Regions from separate parts of the Pelorhabdus rhamnosifermentans genome, predicted to be linked through region 1. Evidence: riboswitches for the same ligand, from Rfam matches in the RefSeq annotation. Region 1 holds a riboswitch; the other holds the start of a gene.

What was found. A riboswitch is a leader RNA that binds a small molecule or an ion and turns the genes downstream of it on or off. The one in region 1 is predicted to bind glycine.
Region 2: linked by a shared signal. The riboswitch ahead of Ga0466249_RS18010 (ABC transporter substrate-binding protein) and the one ahead of Ga0466249_RS21325 (amino acid permease) in region 1 are both predicted to bind glycine.

Annotation. Positions count from the first base shown of each region.
Region 1 covers NZ_JAHGVE010000026.1:6,897-15,640, forward strand. Annotated here, with positions in the region: gene Ga0466249_RS21305 (MFS transporter) at 1-1,277, shown strand, start outside; gene Ga0466249_RS21310 (zinc ribbon domain-containing protein) at 1,368-1,757, shown strand; tRNA gene Ga0466249_RS21315 (tRNA-Arg) at 1,809-1,883, shown strand; gene Ga0466249_RS21320 (methyl-accepting chemotaxis protein) at 2,097-3,812, shown strand; glycine riboswitch at 4,084-4,159, shown strand; glycine riboswitch at 4,160-4,252, shown strand; gene Ga0466249_RS21325 (amino acid permease) at 4,325-5,707, shown strand; gene Ga0466249_RS21330 (Crp/Fnr family transcriptional regulator) at 5,857-6,549, shown strand; gene Ga0466249_RS21335 (class I SAM-dependent methyltransferase) at 6,669-7,031, shown strand; gene Ga0466249_RS21340 (efflux RND transporter permease subunit) at 6,988-8,744, opposite strand, start outside.
Region 2 covers NZ_JAHGVE010000017.1:88,393-97,136, reverse strand. Annotated here, with positions in the region: gene lpxA (acyl-ACP--UDP-N-acetylglucosamine O-acyltransferase) at 1-76, opposite strand, end outside; gene Ga0466249_RS18025 (hypothetical protein) at 111-731, opposite strand; gene Ga0466249_RS18020 (hypothetical protein) at 1,121-1,669, opposite strand; gene Ga0466249_RS18015 (flagellinolysin) at 1,893-3,185, opposite strand; gene Ga0466249_RS18010 (ABC transporter substrate-binding protein) at 4,523-5,689, opposite strand; glycine riboswitch at 5,878-5,979, opposite strand; glycine riboswitch at 5,988-6,062, opposite strand; gene Ga0466249_RS18005 (amidohydrolase) at 6,160-7,470, opposite strand; gene Ga0466249_RS18000 (GlsB/YeaQ/YmgE family stress response membrane protein) at 7,596-7,862, shown strand; gene Ga0466249_RS17995 (DUF6612 family protein) at 7,914-8,744, opposite strand, start outside.

The DNA.
Region 1 (8,744 bases):
TCATTATTGGTTTGGGGTGGATGTTTGATGCTGCAGATACAGGACTGGTTGCTTTTGTTTTGCCATCTCTTGCAAAAGAGTGGGGTCTTTCAGCTCAGTCTGTTGGCTATATTGGCAGCATTGGGTTAGTCGGGATGGCGCTTGGGGCTGTATTAGCTGGGTCCGCTGCTGAAAGATGGGGGAGGCGTAAAGTTTTTGCTGCCACACTCGTGACCTATGGTATTGCAACAGGTTTATGTGGTCTAGCCTGGAACTATGAGTCCCTCATGATTTTTCGGTTCTTTGTTGGTTTTGGTTTGGGTGGTCAATTGCCTGTAGCTGTGACACTCATGAGTGAATTTTCTCCGGCAGCCAAGCGGGGACGGTTTATTGTACTGCTGGAAAGTTTTTGGGCTGTAGGCTGGTTTATTGCCGCGCTTATTGCTTACTTGGTGATTCCGGCTTTCGGTTGGTCTGCTGTCTTTTTTTTGGGAGCTCTGCCTGCTTTTTATGTTTTTTGGATCTGGCGCTCTGTACCCGAATCTGTACGTTATTTGTTGCAAAAAGGCCGCTATGAGGAAGCTCATAATATTGTAAGTCGTATTGAAAGACTTGGCGGAAAAAAGCCGCCAAAATATCAAGAAGCTGCGATGAATGGAGATTGCAGCGCGGCGGCATCACTTACTTCACAGGCTTCGTCGTTCAGTTTGTTATTTCAGCCTAAACTGGCGAAAAGAACGGCTTTATTGTGGATATTATGGTTTGGTCTGGTTTATTCTTATTACGGCATTTTTACGTGGTTGCCATCGCTCATGGTTGGACAGGGCTTGGCTATTGTAAAAACATTTGAATATGTTTTGATGATTACTTTAGCTCAGCTACCGGGCTATTTTGCTGCGGCAGTGCTGGTAGATCGCTGGGGTCGTAAAAATACACTCGCCACCTTTTTGTTATGTAGTGCCGTAGCGGCGTATGGATTTGGTCATAGCAGTACAGCAGTAACCGTGATAGGCTGGGGTTGTGCTATGTCATTTTTCAATTTAGGTGCCTGGGGTGTCATTTATACTTATACGCCGGAACTTTATCCGACGACAGTCAGGGCAGTTGGCACAGGTTGGGCGGCTGGTATTGGTCGTATTGGTGGGATTTTTGCTCCGGCAGTTGTGGGTTGGTTGTTGCCGCAAACAGGTATAGGTTGGATATTTACGATGTTTATGATTGTTTTAGCTGTTATAGGACTTATCGTTCTTCTTTTGGGGCAGGAAACGAAAAAACAGGTTTTGGCAGAGCATATGTAAAATTTGTTTTTATGTTTGCTTAGCTATTTTGTCTAATGGTATAATGAAATGTAGAAAACAGGGTCGTTAGCTCGTTAAGGAGTGACAGATATGATTCACATTTCATTTTTGATTGGTCTTTTGTTTGCCTATTGGATTTATCGAGATGCAAAATCGCGTGGCAGTAGTTTGGGCAGTGTTGCTGTTTGGATGTTAGGCTCATTAACTTCCCTGTGGTTTTTGTTTGTGCCGCTTTACTTTATTTTTGGCCGTAAAAAAAAGGATTTACAAAATCCTGATGACAATACGATTGATGTGGATGCAACCGTTCTTGAAGAGCCTTTTACTTGTACCATGTGTGGTAAAGAAGTGAAAGCCCAATTTAAGGTTTGTCCTTATTGCGGGCATACACTTCGTCCGAAATGTGCTCATTGTGGTCGGGACGTGGATCGTTATTGGCGGAATTGTCCCTATTGCCATGAGCCGCTTGATGCCAAATAAAAATTAGACAGATACAGATAGTTATGGTATAATACTATCTGTGTCAATTGAGCGCCCGTAGCTCAGGGGATAGAGCATCGGCCTCCGGAGCCGTGAGCGCAGGTTCGAATCCTGCCGGGCGCACCACTAGAAGGCTTATAAACCTTTGTATTTCCTGCGTTATACTGCAGGTGATGCAGGGGTTTTTTTGATGCCTGGGTGGCTACAAAAATTTATTTTAGATAATGTGACGATGGAGAGAAAATATATTTATTAATATTACATATTTTGGCAGAGGACAATGGTCCTTCATGTCGAAATTTGACATAGTTATATGTTTTAAGACTGGGGGGAGATTTAATGAGATTCTTTGATGACATGAAAGTAAGTTCTAAATTGGGCATCCTAATTCTTATCGCATTGCTATCTATGAGTAGTATCGCGTATACTGGTTATTATTATCTTCAACAATCAAACGTCAGTATGAACACAATGTATGCAGATCAATTAGTGCCAATTGCGCTTATTAACGAAAACTATGCTCATGTTAATAAGGTAAATCAAGAAATAATGGAAATGATGCTCACAACGGATAACCAAAAAAAGCAAGAATTGAAAAGAGTTATTGATGAGCGGGTAAAAAACTTTAATGATAATCTAGCCGAGCTTGATAAGTCTAATTTAGATTCTACAGCTAAGGAAAAATTGGCCGGATTTAAGATGTCTATGCAAAAATATCGTGAAGCAAGAAATAAGGTTATTGAGTTAGCAATGCAAAATAAAAATGCAGAAGCTTATGCATTATATACGGCTACGGTCGATTCATTAGCCTCGGAAGCTCTTAATCGATGCATTGATCTCTCGAAGTATTCCATTGAATTGTCAAAACAAGTCGATGCCGATAACAAGGCATCATTTGAAAAAGCTGAACAGATTACCTTTGGTGATATTTTTATATCCTTCGTAATGTTACTTTTAAGTGGTTTTTATATTACCAAAATGATAACCAAGCCGCTCAATACAATGGTATTAATTTGCAAGAAACTCGCAGACGGAGATTTTCGTGATAAACCACGAAAATTGGTTAGAAAAGATGAAATTGGTCAATTAGCAGATGCTTTGCAAAGTATGCGAGGTAGACTCTGTACAGTTTTGAAACAGGTCAATGAATCAGCTGAAACAGTGGCGGCTTCTTCGGAAGAGCTGACTGCCAGCGCTGAACAGTCAGCTCAAGCTGCTAATCAGGTTGCAGGTTCTATTAGCGATGTGGCACAAGGTGCAGAAAAACAATTAAATGCCGTAAACGAAACATCTTCTGTGGTAGAGCAGATGTCAGCTGGTATCCAGCAAGTAGCTGCTAGCGCCAATCAAGTAGCCAGTAATTCATCTCAAGCCGCTGAAAAGGCAACCGATGGTGATAAGTCGGTGGATAAGGCTGTTAATCAAATGGCTCATATTGAGCAAACTGTAAATAATTCCGCACAAGTTGTAGCTAAATTGGGTGAACGGTCAAAAGAAATCGGGCAAATTGTCGACACAATCTCCGGTATTGCTGGTCAGACAAACCTACTGGCGCTTAACGCCGCAATTGAGGCTGCCAGAGCTGGAGAACAAGGCAAAGGGTTTGCTGTTGTCGCTGAAGAGGTCCGTAAGCTTGCGGAACAATCACAGGACGCAGCAAAGCATATAGCTGCACTAATCAGCGAGATTCAAGGGGATACAGATAAAGCTGTTGTTGCCATGAGCGAAGGTACTCGTGAGGTTAAAGTAGGAACAGAGGTTGTTACTACGGCTGGTCATGCGTTTGGGGAAATTGCGACACTGGTAACGCAAGTATCCGAACAAGTGAAGGAAATTTCCGCTGCTATTCAGCAGATGGCTAGTGGCAGTCAGCAGATTGTAGCATCGGTGAAGGAAATTGACGGTCACAGTAAAGCAGCCGTTGGAAAAACACAAACTGTGTCGGCGGCAACAGAGGAACAATCGGCATCTATGGAGGAAATCGCCTCATCCAGTCAGAGTCTTGCCAAGTTGGCTGAGGATCTCCAGGAAGCTGTTAGCCATTTTCGAGTTTAGTTAAAGTTTGGGACAAATAAGAAAGCACCTGTTAGCCTATGCATGTAAATAGGTGGCAGGTGCCTTTTTCATATAGTAACCCGCATATTCAGCGACTACATATGGATAGGAAGTCGGAAACAAAATGGTTCCGGAAGACCTGTTGATGAGAATTATTTTGTTCGGATCTAAATGTGTATATAAAACACACAGATGTTCCTTTTAGATTGACATTTATAAGAATAAATGATAAAATATATAAATGCATTGATAATTTGATATCAAATCTCGGATGAAGATAATGGGAGAGAGATTTTATAATCCGCCGAAGATGTTATGCTTTCAGGCAAAAGGACCATTATTGGACGAAACTCTGGAGAGACTCAATGGAGAGCACCGAAGGAGCAAGCTGATTATTTTTAATCAGTGACTCTCTCAGGTAAAAGGACAGAGCTAGTTAGCTGCTTTTTTTGAGGCCAGATTTATAATTTGGTCTCTTTTTGTATTTTTTTGAGGCGAAAGGTGGTTTATGTATGGCGGAAAATCAAAATTTATCGAGAGGACTAAAAAATCGTCATGTTCAATTACTTGCGATTGGCGGTGCAATTGGTACAGGATTATTTTTAGGTTCTGGCAGGTCTATTCACTTGGCAGGTCCATCTATTTTATTTGCATATATGATAACAGGGGCGATTTGTTTTTTTGTTATGCGTGCTCTCGGGGAATTATTGCTTTCTAATTTGAAATATCATTCTTTTGTCGACTTTGTACGTGACTATCTAGGCAATGGAGTAGCATTTATTACTGGATGGACCTACTGGTTTTGTTGGATTTCACTTGCCATGGCGGACGTAACTGCCGCCGGACTTTATATACAATACTGGCTCCCCAATATAGCTCAGTGGGTTCCGAGTCTTATGATTCTTGTAATTTTACTGATTATGAATCTTACTGCAGTAAAGGTATTTGGTGAAATGGAATTCTGGTTTGCTTTGATTAAAGTTGTTGCAATTTTAGCACTGATTATAATTGGTACATATATGATTATTAAAGGATTTTCTACCGATGCCGGTGCATCCAGTTTTGCCAACCTTTGGAGTAATGGCGGCTGGTTTCCCAATGGGATAAGCGGTTTCATTCTTTCCTTCCAAATGGTCGTATTTGCTTTTACCGGAATCGAATTAGTTGGCTTAACAGCCGGTGAAACGAAAAATCCGGAACAGGTTATCCCAAAGGCGATCAACAATATTCCAATTCGGATTATTCTTTTCTATATCGGAGCACTTCTTATTATTATGAGCATATATCCGTGGACTTCAATTAGTCCGGCTAAAAGCCCATTTGTACAGGTATTTGCTGCAGTGGGAATTGCAGCAGCAGCAACGATTGTAAATTTTGTTGTACTGACATCCGCTGCATCTGCTTGCAACAGCGGTATTTTCAGTACAAGCCGTATGGTTTATTCGCTTGCTAAAGAAAATAATGCACCTGAGTCAATGAAAAAGTTAACATCCAGTCAAGTACCTTTTAATGCTACCGTGTTCTCGGCAATTGTCGTCTTGATTGCGGTTATCCTGCAATATATTATGCCGGAAGGGGTATTTGTTCTCATTACGAGTATTTCAACATTCTGCTTTATCTTCATTTGGGCAATTATCACGATCTGCCATTTAAAATATCGCAAAATAAATCCTGAACTTGCTGCCAGGAACAAATTTAAAATGCCGCTGTACCCAATCATTAACTATATTATTTTGGCATTTTTTGCGTTTGTTTTAGTTACTTTGGCCCTTAATAAGGAAACTCGTGTAGCCTTATTTGTAACACCGATATGGTTTATCATGCTTGGGGTGATTTACAAGATATTTAAATCAAAAATGAAGGATGAAGAAGATACCGCAAGCAGCATAGTATAAACCAACAATTTTTTCAAAGATATAGGAAACGGCTATTTGTCTAGTAAGGGACAAATACCCCTTTTTGAATTTGCCCTGAATGGGTGGTAATCCAGGCGTACAACTGATTGCTAGGGAAATAAAGTTAATAGAGAAGCTGGTGATAATTTATGAATAGGAGCATAAGTGAAGCATTAGCACTTATTGAAGTATTCCGGCAATTAACCCCCGATTCTATTGCGGCTTTGTCGTCCTGTGGAACGATGTGTTATCTATCCAAAGGAGAACATTTATTTTTTGATAAAGAGCAAGTGGAGATGCTTTATATTGTTGGAAACGGCCTTGTTTCACTCTATAAAGTCAATTCTCAAGGAGAGAAAAAAGTCATTTTTATTTTAGATAAAGGACAGCTTATTAATGAGGTGATTTTGCAAGGCCACTCTGCTTCAATCAACTGTGAAGCATTTGATGACGCACAAATCCTCTGTTTTGATAGATCAGACTTTCTGCGTGTCATGGAAAATGATTTTGCACTTACTAAATTTGTTTTAGATTCGCTTTCCATAAAAGTAAGACGACTGTATCGGCAACTAAAAAATACCTCTAATTCGGTGCGGGGAGATAAGCGCATTGCTGCTAAGCTGTGGAAGCTATCCAACGACTATGGAATTCCTTGTGAAGCTGAAACTAAAATTAACTTGAATTTAAGTATTACCTATCTGGCAGATATGTTGGGATCTAAACGCGAGACCGTTTCACGACAGTTAAAAGATTTGGTCAGACGAGGATTAATTCGAGTACAGGATGGCCAATTTATTATAACGGATCGTGATAAATTATCAAAATATTTTAAACTGCCGTGATTTCTATTACGGCAGTTTTTTTTTGCTTATTCTATAATGTACTTATTTTATAATGCAATTGTTAAATTTTGCACAAGGTTGTAGCCAGCCTTTTTATTGCTATAGATATGGAGGTGATATTGAGAAGAAATTTTTTCTGCATCAGAAAAAAGATCCCAATGATAAATGGCTGGTACGAAAACTGGATTACGACAGGCGGGGTCTCTGCCAGTATGTTGGAAAAGGCTAAGGAGAATATTGATAAAACGCCTTATGGATCGATGATAGAATTAGTACAGGGAAATGCACTGAAACTGCCTTTTGCTAGCAATACATTTAACGCTGTAACAATCGGATTTGGTTTGCGGAATATGTCGAATTATCAGCAGGTAATTTCCGAAATGGCACGTGTAACGAAACCAGGCGGTCGGGTTGTCTCACTTGATTTGGCAAGTGCTGTTATCTCCGCGAACGGTCAGCTTTATACCAGGTGGCATACATGACTGGCAGAACCAGCAGCGTCAATACGGTAGCGACAAATAAGCCGGCCCCAATGGCGACAGCCATTGGTCCCCAAAATATGTTGGAAACTAAGGGGATCATCGCTAAAATAGCAGCTGCGGCCGTCAACAAAATGGGGCGTAAGCGAGTTAGCGTAGCGTTGATGATGGAATCCCACAAGTTTTCACCGGCAGCGAGATGTTGGTCAATTTGATCCATTAAAATAACTGAGTTGCGCATAATAATCCCGGATAGGGCTAATATACCGAGCTGCACCACAAAACCCATAGGTTTACCCGTTGCAAAGAGGCCGATGGCAACGCCAATGATCCCCAGCGGTGCCGTTAATAATGTTAATAACATTTTGGGGATATTTTGCAGTTGAAGCATCAAGAGAATCATAATGGTGATAATCATGGCTGGTACCGGGGCTAAGAGTAATTGTGTTCCTTTAATACTATCTTCCGTTGCACCGTCATATTGGATTTCATAACCGGGGGGCAGGCTGGCACGCAGCTCATGAAGGTTTTCATATACCTGGCGGGTAACATCATCTCCGGTTACGCCTGGCTTTATTTCTGCCCGTACTGTGATTGTTGGTTTTAAATCGCGGCGGTAAATGAGTCCCTCTTCCGCGTCAAAGCTTATTTTGGCAATTTGGTCCAGTGGTACATACTTACCATTACCGATAGGAATAGCAAGGTCCTTGATGCGGGCGGGGTCATTCCTGGATTCTGCATCAAAACGGAACATCAAGGGAACAGTTTTGTCGGTTTCCCGAAATTCGGTAATACTTGTTCCTGATAGCTGGGCTTGGAGTGTCGATGCTAAAGCTTCAGAAGTAATGCCCAGGTTACGAGCTTTGTCTTGATCCATAGATAAATGCATAATTTTACTTTTCTCATTCCAGTTCATGTTGACATTTTTGGTGCTGGGATGAGCGGCCATGACAGTTTGGACTTGCTTCGCGATTTCACGAACTTTATCATGATCATAACCTTCTATGCGGAGCATAACCGGATAGTCGGCAGATGTTCCGGTACTGATTACTTTCGTGTGAACCTGTACGCTGGGAAACTCTTCGCTTAACAATTTGCTGACCTTCCTATGCAATTGGTTACGGGCGTCCGTATTCTTAGCAACAATCACAAACTCGGCAAAATTGGTTTTATTAAAAGTAGGATCGAAAGTGAGGACAAAACGAGGCGCTCCTTCCCCTACATGGTATGTATAGTAGTCAATCAGAGCATCATCGTTCAATTTTTGCGCAACCTGGCTGGCGACTGCTTCCGTATTTTTCAGGGAAGCTCCTTCCTGCAGTTTTAATTGTACGATAAGTTCAGGCCGGGTAGATGCCGGAAAGAATTCTTCTTTTATCAATCCCAATAAGCCAATGGACGCGATAAATAACACTAAAGTAGTAGTCAGCACCATCTTACGGTGGGCCAGGCACCCGATGAGTATTTGTTTAAATAAACGGTAAAGTTTTGTATCATAAACGGGATGCTCCTTCTTGTCTTCAACTGTTGACGCGGCGGGGTTGATCAGGTGGTATCCACAGAGTGGAGTTACTGTAGCGGCGACAATCCAGGAAGTGAGCAAAGCAATAGTGATAACGGAAAAAATGCTGGCGCAAAATTCGGAAGCGCTGCCTTGTGCAAATCCGACGGGAATAAAGCCGGCGCAGGTAATCAGTGTTCCCGTTAACATGGGAA
Region 2 (8,744 bases), on a different contig from region 1:
CATTTTCCCCAAGCATAGCACCAGGGCAAAGTATCGCTGTTTTGTTTACTTTAGGAAAAGCCAATGCCATTTCCATATATATTAACACGCACCTCATCTTATAAATTTCATTATAACTGTTGACGCTGAAGAAGTTTTAGTGATTGGCCCCATAAGCTTAAAGCATTTAATTGTGTTTTAGTCAGTAAGGGAGTTAAATTTGCAAATATATTGATATTGTTTAATTTCTTTCTTCTGACTTCCCATGAGAGTGATTTATCTGAAACAATAGACCAAACTTGTTTTTGTGAGAGCATTAAAGATTGAATAACTAATAACTCTTGTTTCTCAGAAAAGTCTAAATTGAGTAACCCTGCCGTTGATATGTTTTGTAATTGCCGTTGCTTTTTTAACTGGCTGTCAAATATGTTTTGTTGTTCTACAGACAGTACTTGCATGATATCGTCATTTACGCGTGATCGTCTGTCATTAAGAAGACTTTCATACTCCATAATGTCAAACATATTGGTGATTACGGATTTTTTTTGAATATTTTTTACATCATGACCTGCTTCTCCAATGATTTCGTCAATTTGTTTTCTCTGCTCCGGCGTAACATCTAAACTGATCCACAATGTTTCTTCATAAATTGAACAAGTATCGACATTCGTTGAGCAAGTTCCAATATTCATATCAAATAAAATGCAACAAAAACAAATAATACATATCATTGTCTTTTCTTTGCTTAACATAACATAAACATTGTCTCCCTCCCTATTTATTGTAGTTTATTGTAATTTGTTGAAGAATTTTGTAAAAGAATGCACTAAATAATTAAGGCATATTATATAATATGATGATTTGAAACCCATTTAAATTTAATTTGATTAATTGATTTATTAATTTATTGATTTATTTACATAATTTTGATATTTTTTCTTGCAATACGATATGAATAGAATTTTTAAGTTTAATGATATGCCGCAACAAAAAGAAGACCCGCCTCTTGAAGAAACAGGTCCACCAGAGTAAAATTTTTCTGTTAAAGCCTTGCCTTCTGGCGCTATTATCTTTCAGTCATCCAGGTCACAAGGAAAGAAAGTGACATTTAAAGTGTGGTTTTCTTCAGAAAATTACTAGTTTATTTTACCAATACGGAATTTATGGGTTCTACTTTTTGTAAATACATGTTTTGCACAGATGCAATGATTTTGTAAGGTATAGTATAATCTCTAAAGCGCTCCCCTTCAGATGTAATATAAAAAAATTTTACGGAAACATCTTTTTTCGTGTCTAGTAAAGCTTGGATTAGAGAACCAGGAAGAAGCCAGGTAAATTGAGCGATACCGTCGCTAGTAAAAGTACCAGAAGATGCCGATGTTATTTCCCAACTCTTCCCGTTTACATTGAATTTTATCATGGGGCGAATGGATATGACATCATACTGAGACGTATCATATTGTAACGTAAAATTTTCTAACGCGATGGTACTACCTTTCTCATAGACCGAGCTAAATATTGTGATTAATTGGTAATGGTTGCTGAAATTAAAGATACTTGATGACTCAGTGTCGATAACAAAATAGGTTCTTGTGCCCTTATAGTCTTCACTACTTTCAATGGTAGCTGCGAATGCTACTGAAGCGAAGAAAAATAAAAATCCGATTATTAAAATACATTTCCTTTTCATAGAATCATCCCTTTTAAATTTATAAACGTTCACGTTAACTTTATTCTGGTATTTTTTTGATAGCAAACATCCCCTTTAGGAGAAATGGGGGCCACTAATTTACTTGATATTCATGAGGAAAAAAGGAGTCGCCTGTGTTGATACACAGACGACTTCAAGAACAAAACAAAAATTCAACTACCAAAAGTATAACTCAGTAAAGCAGTCGTGCGCGTTGACTTCGCTATTTAGCAACATCTATATGTGTACCAAGTGTTTTACTTTTAAATGCCTTAGAATTCAATGGGTTATTCTTCTGATTCGTACTTAGTTGCTTTTGCGTATTATAGGCGATATTTGGATCTAATGCAGGCCAAATTACATGGAAGTGCTTTAACGGTGTATTCGTAGGATCATAAATATCTGGAATGACTGACTTGGCTGTTCTGACAGGGCCATTGTCTGCAGCTTCTCCACCTATTCCTCCAGTATCTCCATCGTTCACTGCGTTTTGAAATTCACCCGCAATATCTAGGTTGTGAATAAATTTTTCTCCATTGCCATTTGTTACATAATCAGTAATAAATGCATGTGTGTTAGCGTAGTTAGAGACATGGCTTAAAGCCTGATCAAGGTTTTCCGTCGGATTATTTTTTAAATTCGTTAATAAATCTTTAATGCCGCCACTATGACCTGCCGCCTCAATCTGCTTATGTAGGTAACGCACTGCCATAGTGGCGGCTGAGTAATGCAAAGAATCACTGACCCAAGTATTATTGGTTCCATCACCTAATGCATTTTGAATGGCTGCCGCACCTTCTATTCCACCACCCTTACGGGATAAATCCGTTGCTACTCTTTCATCAGCTCCGTGAATAAATTCTGCAGTTCCTTCTGCGAACCAAGTAGGCAGAGATTCAAAATTCATCGTTCGCCCCATAATCGCATGAACCATTTCGTGGGTTATAACGCGATCGTCGTAATTTGGAGCTTCTCCGCCGTTAGGCAACGTGGAAGGAAGGGCAGTTGGCACAACAACATGTAAAGATTCATTGTACGCTTTTCCATCAGAACCGAATTCAAAGTTGGTAGAAGCAAGATAGGCCTCCGGATTATTCTCCAAAACGACACTTAAATCTGATCCATCTCCTGTTAGTCCATAGCGTTGAGAAATTACATCTTCCGCTTCTTCTAACCAATCATCTTTTAAGCAGTTAATAATATTCTGATCATCCTGAGCCAATGACAATGCAAAAGATGGATTGCTATTCACAGTTTCCCTTTGCGGCGAAGATCTACCCTCTTGAATGGCGGTTGATTGTTGTGTGGAAATTTGATGCTGCTTTATTATGTTTTCAGGTATCTCGAGTGTAACAGCATCAACAGAATTCAATTTTTCTTTTAAATCAAAATCTTGTCCAGTATTTGAATCTTGTTTATTTTGATTTAATAAAGAATCTGAAGATCCATCTTTGTTTCTAATTGATGTTTCCATCCGCGTACTTGTTTTGGAAAATTTTTGAATTAACACAGCCATAGAATCAGACCCCTTTCACTTATATAATTCTTATAACGAAACAATACATTTGAATTGCATTCGAAATACATTTAAATGTAATTTAAACTACATTTAAATTACATTTTTTTTAGAAAGGCTTGATTAGATTGTGTTATAAAATAAGCATTTTAGAAAAGAGGCTAGAACTCTCTTCTAAAACGCATGTCACTTGTTGAATCATACGCATTAAAAGTACTGCTCTTTTTTACGAATCCATGCATCAGCCCCTGAGCAAGCGGCAAATATCAGCTAACTCCAGAAAAAATTCCACCTAAAAAATATTTCGAACCGTCAGCTTTTTGTGACAAAATACGCCAAGCCCCCGCTTCCATTCTCATAGAGCGGGGGCTTGCGCCATTCCTTAAAGTGATTTTTAGTCTGTCCAGTGGATGTGGTAATTCAAACATTTAGAATTCTTATGTGATATTTCCGGAAAAAATTTGGGCATGATAGTAAGTACAATAATAATACTGCTTAGAATTATAGTGAACGTAGGATAGTTATGATATAGTGCGAAAGTAATAAACATACCAATAAAGATTAATATCCACTTTACGCTGCCAAGAAACTTATAAATCATGGAGAAAATGATTCCTACTATAACTAAACCGAAAAAGATGCCTGTTGCATAGTCGAGTAATTCTATGATGCTCATCTCCCTAATTCGTATTTAATAATTACATCGAATTAAGTTATTTGTAATGCATTTGTAAAGCATTTGAAATATCATTAACTCCAACTTTCGCAGTAAGAAATAAACAAGCCTTGATATAACTGGGCAAGGCAGCCAACATTGGCCTTATCATATAATGAAAGAAACAGACCTCTCAGACTGCAAGAGACTGTTTTAGGTGTGAAAGTTGAGTTCATAAGTAGTTAATATATACTGGATTAGTGTAAAATCTCATGCTAATTACAATTAGATTCATGCTGCTGATTGAAAATATAAAGCTAGCCTAAGTTTGCTCTGAATTAGTATAGGATCCATTAATAGAAAAAAAAGATTAGAGTCTATAGGTAACGAAAGTCCAGCAATGCAATAGCGAAAAGAAAACATAATATAATCAATGGTTTGCACCTCCTGAATTAATACCATTTTATACTAAGTTTGTGACAAAATTATGTCAAAAGGTAATAATAGACGTCACATTTTTGTTATAAATATAAGTTAAAATGGAAAGAAATTGATTCATTTTCTTTTATTCAAGGTGCTGCCGCATTAGCGATATAATTCTTTTACATAAAATAGGCTATCCTTCTCTCTAAAAAAGAAGGATAGCCTATTTTTATCGATGTAACACAAATTGCTTTTTACATTATGGCTTAACTGTTTCCTTAAACATCTGTTTTCCGTCTTTCATTTCAATAATCACGACGTTTTTAACAGCATCATGTGTATCATTAAGCGTCGTGGGCCCTGTCACAGCTGGATAATCTTTCGTAGCAGCAAGTGCTTCGCGAATTTTACTAGGTTCTGTGCTATTCGCCCGCTGAATGGCATCAATCAGAACATTAGCAGCATCATAGCCAAGCACAGCCAAAGCATCTGGTGCCTGTCCATATTCTTTCTTATAAGCTTCAACAAAATCCTGCGAAGCAGTACTCGTGTCATCTACAGAATAGTGATTCGTAAAATAAGTATTATTCAAAGCCGCAGCCGTTCCAACTTCAACGAGTTTCGGTGAATCCCAGCCATCACCACCAATAATAGGTACAGTAATACCAAGCTCACGAGCCTGCTTTACAATCTTACCGACTTCTTCATAATAACCAGGGACATAAATCACTTCTGGATTTAAGGCTTTTACCTTCGTTAAAATGGTCTTAAAGTCCTGATCTTTCTGTAAATAAGCTTCTTCACCTAATACAGTGCCGCCGCCCTTCGCAAAAGCCTCTTTAAAGAAGCTAGCCAAACCTTTACTGTAATCACTACTGTTGTCAACTAACATCACAGCTTGTTTCAATTTCAACGTATTCAATACAAAATTAGCACCGACTGTTCCCTGGAAGGGGTCAATAAAACAAACACGGAAGGTATAATCTCTTACTTTATTCGTTTTTTCATCAAGCGTTACTTTGGGATTTGTAGCACCCACAGCAATAAAAGGAACTTTCGTTGCTTCAGCTACACTGGCAGCTGCAATGGCATCAGAACTAGAAAATACGCCTGTCACTGCCACAACCTTATCCTGACTGACTAATTTCGTCATGGCATTGGCCGATTCAGAAGGCTCGCTTTTATTATCAGCAACAACTCCCTGAATTTGTTTACCAAGCACACCGCCTTTGGCATTGGCCTCTTTAATGGCCATTTTCGCCCCATTGGCAGCGGATGTACCCATAGTAGCATTGCCACCTGTCATTTCATTCAAAATCCCGATTTTAACATCCTTTGATGATGAACCTCCGCACCCCGCCAATATTCCAGTCATAAATAAAGCAACGAGTCCGACTGCTACAACTTTAAAGCCTCGATTACGCATAAAATTTTTCTCTCCTTTTCTTTTCCTTAAAGCTCACTGTCTACACCTGTACTCTGCAACCCGAATTTTCATGCGCATCAAAACAAAAGAGTCAAATCATAAGATGATTTGACTCTGGACAAACAACAATAAATACCCTTAGGCATTTCATTGCTACACTTCCAAAGATAGCGAGTATTCTTTGGATTGGTTTTGTCTCTGTCCTTTTGCCTGAGAGCTTTGTCAGCAATCTACGATTACTGTATTTCACCTTCGGCGTCCTAAATCAGGATCTCTCCAGAGTCTCGTCCATTTACGGTTCTACTTCACAATCAAAGTACCTGAGAGTTTTACTCCTTCGGTGGGCCCTAAGCCACTCTTCCGCAAATATCATCCGAAAACACATATGTAGTTGTAAAAAGTACATATAAAACAGATTTTATTATAGAACAATTTCATCAATTATTCAACAGAAATAGCTAAAGTTTTTATTATTCTTTTCCTAAAGCTAAAATACTCCTTGCGAGTACTTCTACTCCCTTTGTAAGGATAGATTCATCAAAATCGAAAGAACCATTATGATGTCCAGCAGCTAAATCAGATCCAAGCAAAGCATAAACAGACTGCCCGCCCTGTTGCTGCACGCGATTCATAAAAAAAGTAAAATCATCACTGCCACCCATATTTGCTTGAGTGACAACCTGGCTAAACAATCCCGATGATTCAGCCACTGACTTTAATACAGTGGCCAGTTCCTCGTTGCCATGACCGCCTAAGGCGGCACCCATCTTGGTTATTTGTGCCTCCACGCCATACATGGCAGCAGAACTTTGAATAATACGAGTAGCCTCTTGCTGCATATATTCGTTAAGTGCTGAATTTTCACCCCGTGTTTCTAGTTTTAACAGAGCATCTTGCGGAATAACATTGCGCCCAGTCCCAGCCTGTAAAATGCCGACATTTACCCGTGTCATCCCTGCACCATGCCGCGAAATACCATGTAAATGAAGAGAAGCTGTTGCAGCTGCAAGCAAGGCATTGCGTCCTTCCTGCGGCGCAAAACCAGCATGAGCGGGCTTACCATGAAAACAGGCATCAAGCTTCGTCGTAGCTAAAAATCCCCCTGCACTACACACAAACTGCCCGGTCTGATTTGCAGCCGTACCAAGATGCAAACCAATAGCGTAGTCCACATCGTCAACAATACCAGATTCCACCATGGCCCGAGCTCCGCGAACGCCTTCCTCGGCTGGCTGGAACACAAGTTTCACCGTACCAGAAAGTTCATGACGCAGCAACATAAGCAGCTTAGCCAGCCCCAGGCCAATCGTCGTATGCCCATCATGACCGCAAGCATGCATGGCTCCATCATGTACCGATCGAAACCCCTCGCGGCAAGGCCGATGAGTTATGGCTTCATCCTCAACAACATCGTTGGCATCCATATCAAAGCGTAAAGCAACCGTTGGACCGGTTTTTCCCGTGTTTAAAATACCCACGACACCCGTTTTCCCACCTGCCATTTGATCCAGATAAAAGGCACTGGCTCCCTGTTCTTCAGCTTGCTTTCTACACTTTAACAACACAGAAGCATCAGGAACCCCCATCATGGCCTCTTCCTTTATAACGGCATCACCTAACTTCACCTCATAACCTAGGGCAGTCAATCTTTCCGCAACAATCGAGGCCGTACGAAATTCTGTCCAGCCCGGCTCTGGATATTTATGAAAATCACGGCGAAGTTTAATCAGTTCTTCTGCCATATCCGTTACATTTTGATGAATATCTTGTGTCAAAATCATTCAGCTCCTCATGGATATCTCCCATTCTTCTTTACTTATTCTATCACAGTTGCCACTTTTTTTTCCATTACATAACTTTTTTGGTTACAAAGCATACTAACAAAAATAAATAAGGAGGTTTTTATATGACATCCTGGATCGTCGGTGCGATCATTGGCATTATTGCCGGATGGCTAGCAGGAACTATCTCACACAATCATGGATTTGGCATTTGGGGCGACTTGATTGTCGGCCTAGTAGGATCATTTGTTGGAAATTTTCTGTTGGGCATGCTAGGCTTTGCAGTCTACGGCATTATAGGTTCCATTATTGCTTCAACACTTGGTGCCTTAGCCTTTCTGTGGCTCATCCGTCTCTTCCATCCGCAAGTACCAGCCTATAAAAAAAACTGAAAACTGGATAGTGCCCTCTTTTCTTGTTAAAGAAAAGAGGGCACTATTTTTTTATGATTGCGTCACCTGTGGACCGCTTAAAAGCTTACTTGATTGAACATTTTTTTCAACAGCCCGCTCCTTTACATCTTGTGGAATCACGACATCGGGTGCACTGTTATACTGTGAAAAAGTAACATCCATGATGAATTTCATATTTTGAAACATTTCTGTTATAGCCTGCTTTTGCTTTTCTGTCGTCTTCATTTTATCAGCCATATGAGTACCAAATTGAGCCATAAAGTCAGATAAATCCATATGGCTCGCGGAAATGTTACCCGTGCTCTTATCAATGGTTATGGAGTAGGATAGATCCTGAATATCTGCTAAAAAATCATCTGATACAACAAGCTTATTCATTCCCATAAGCGCCATTTTTTGTTTCAGCGTATTTTTTAAAACTTCGCCACTTGCAACAACACGAATTACCGTTGAATTATCGTCATCACTCTCAATTTCAGCGCTCTTAATCGCTTTTATATAACTCCCATAATCACGAAGGGAATCAACACTTTCTTTAGGAAAACTCTGCTTAATCCAAGAATTATCAACATTAGAATAAATGATGATCTGATTACCGGATTCTTCTATGTATTGCACAAGATTTTTATCTAATGTTTTAGAATCCGTATAAACACGAATGTTCATATCCCCTTTGCTTAGCATGGGCTTCGCTTGTATATCAAATCCACCCTCCATTGCCATACGAATATTTTTTCCTTGAACCGACATCGTTGCAGTAGAGTCTAATGCCATATGGTAATTATTAAAATTCAACATTTTTTGATAGGCTGTAACAACCATTTCTTTGGCATCTTGCGGTGCTGCTGCAACCAAACTATA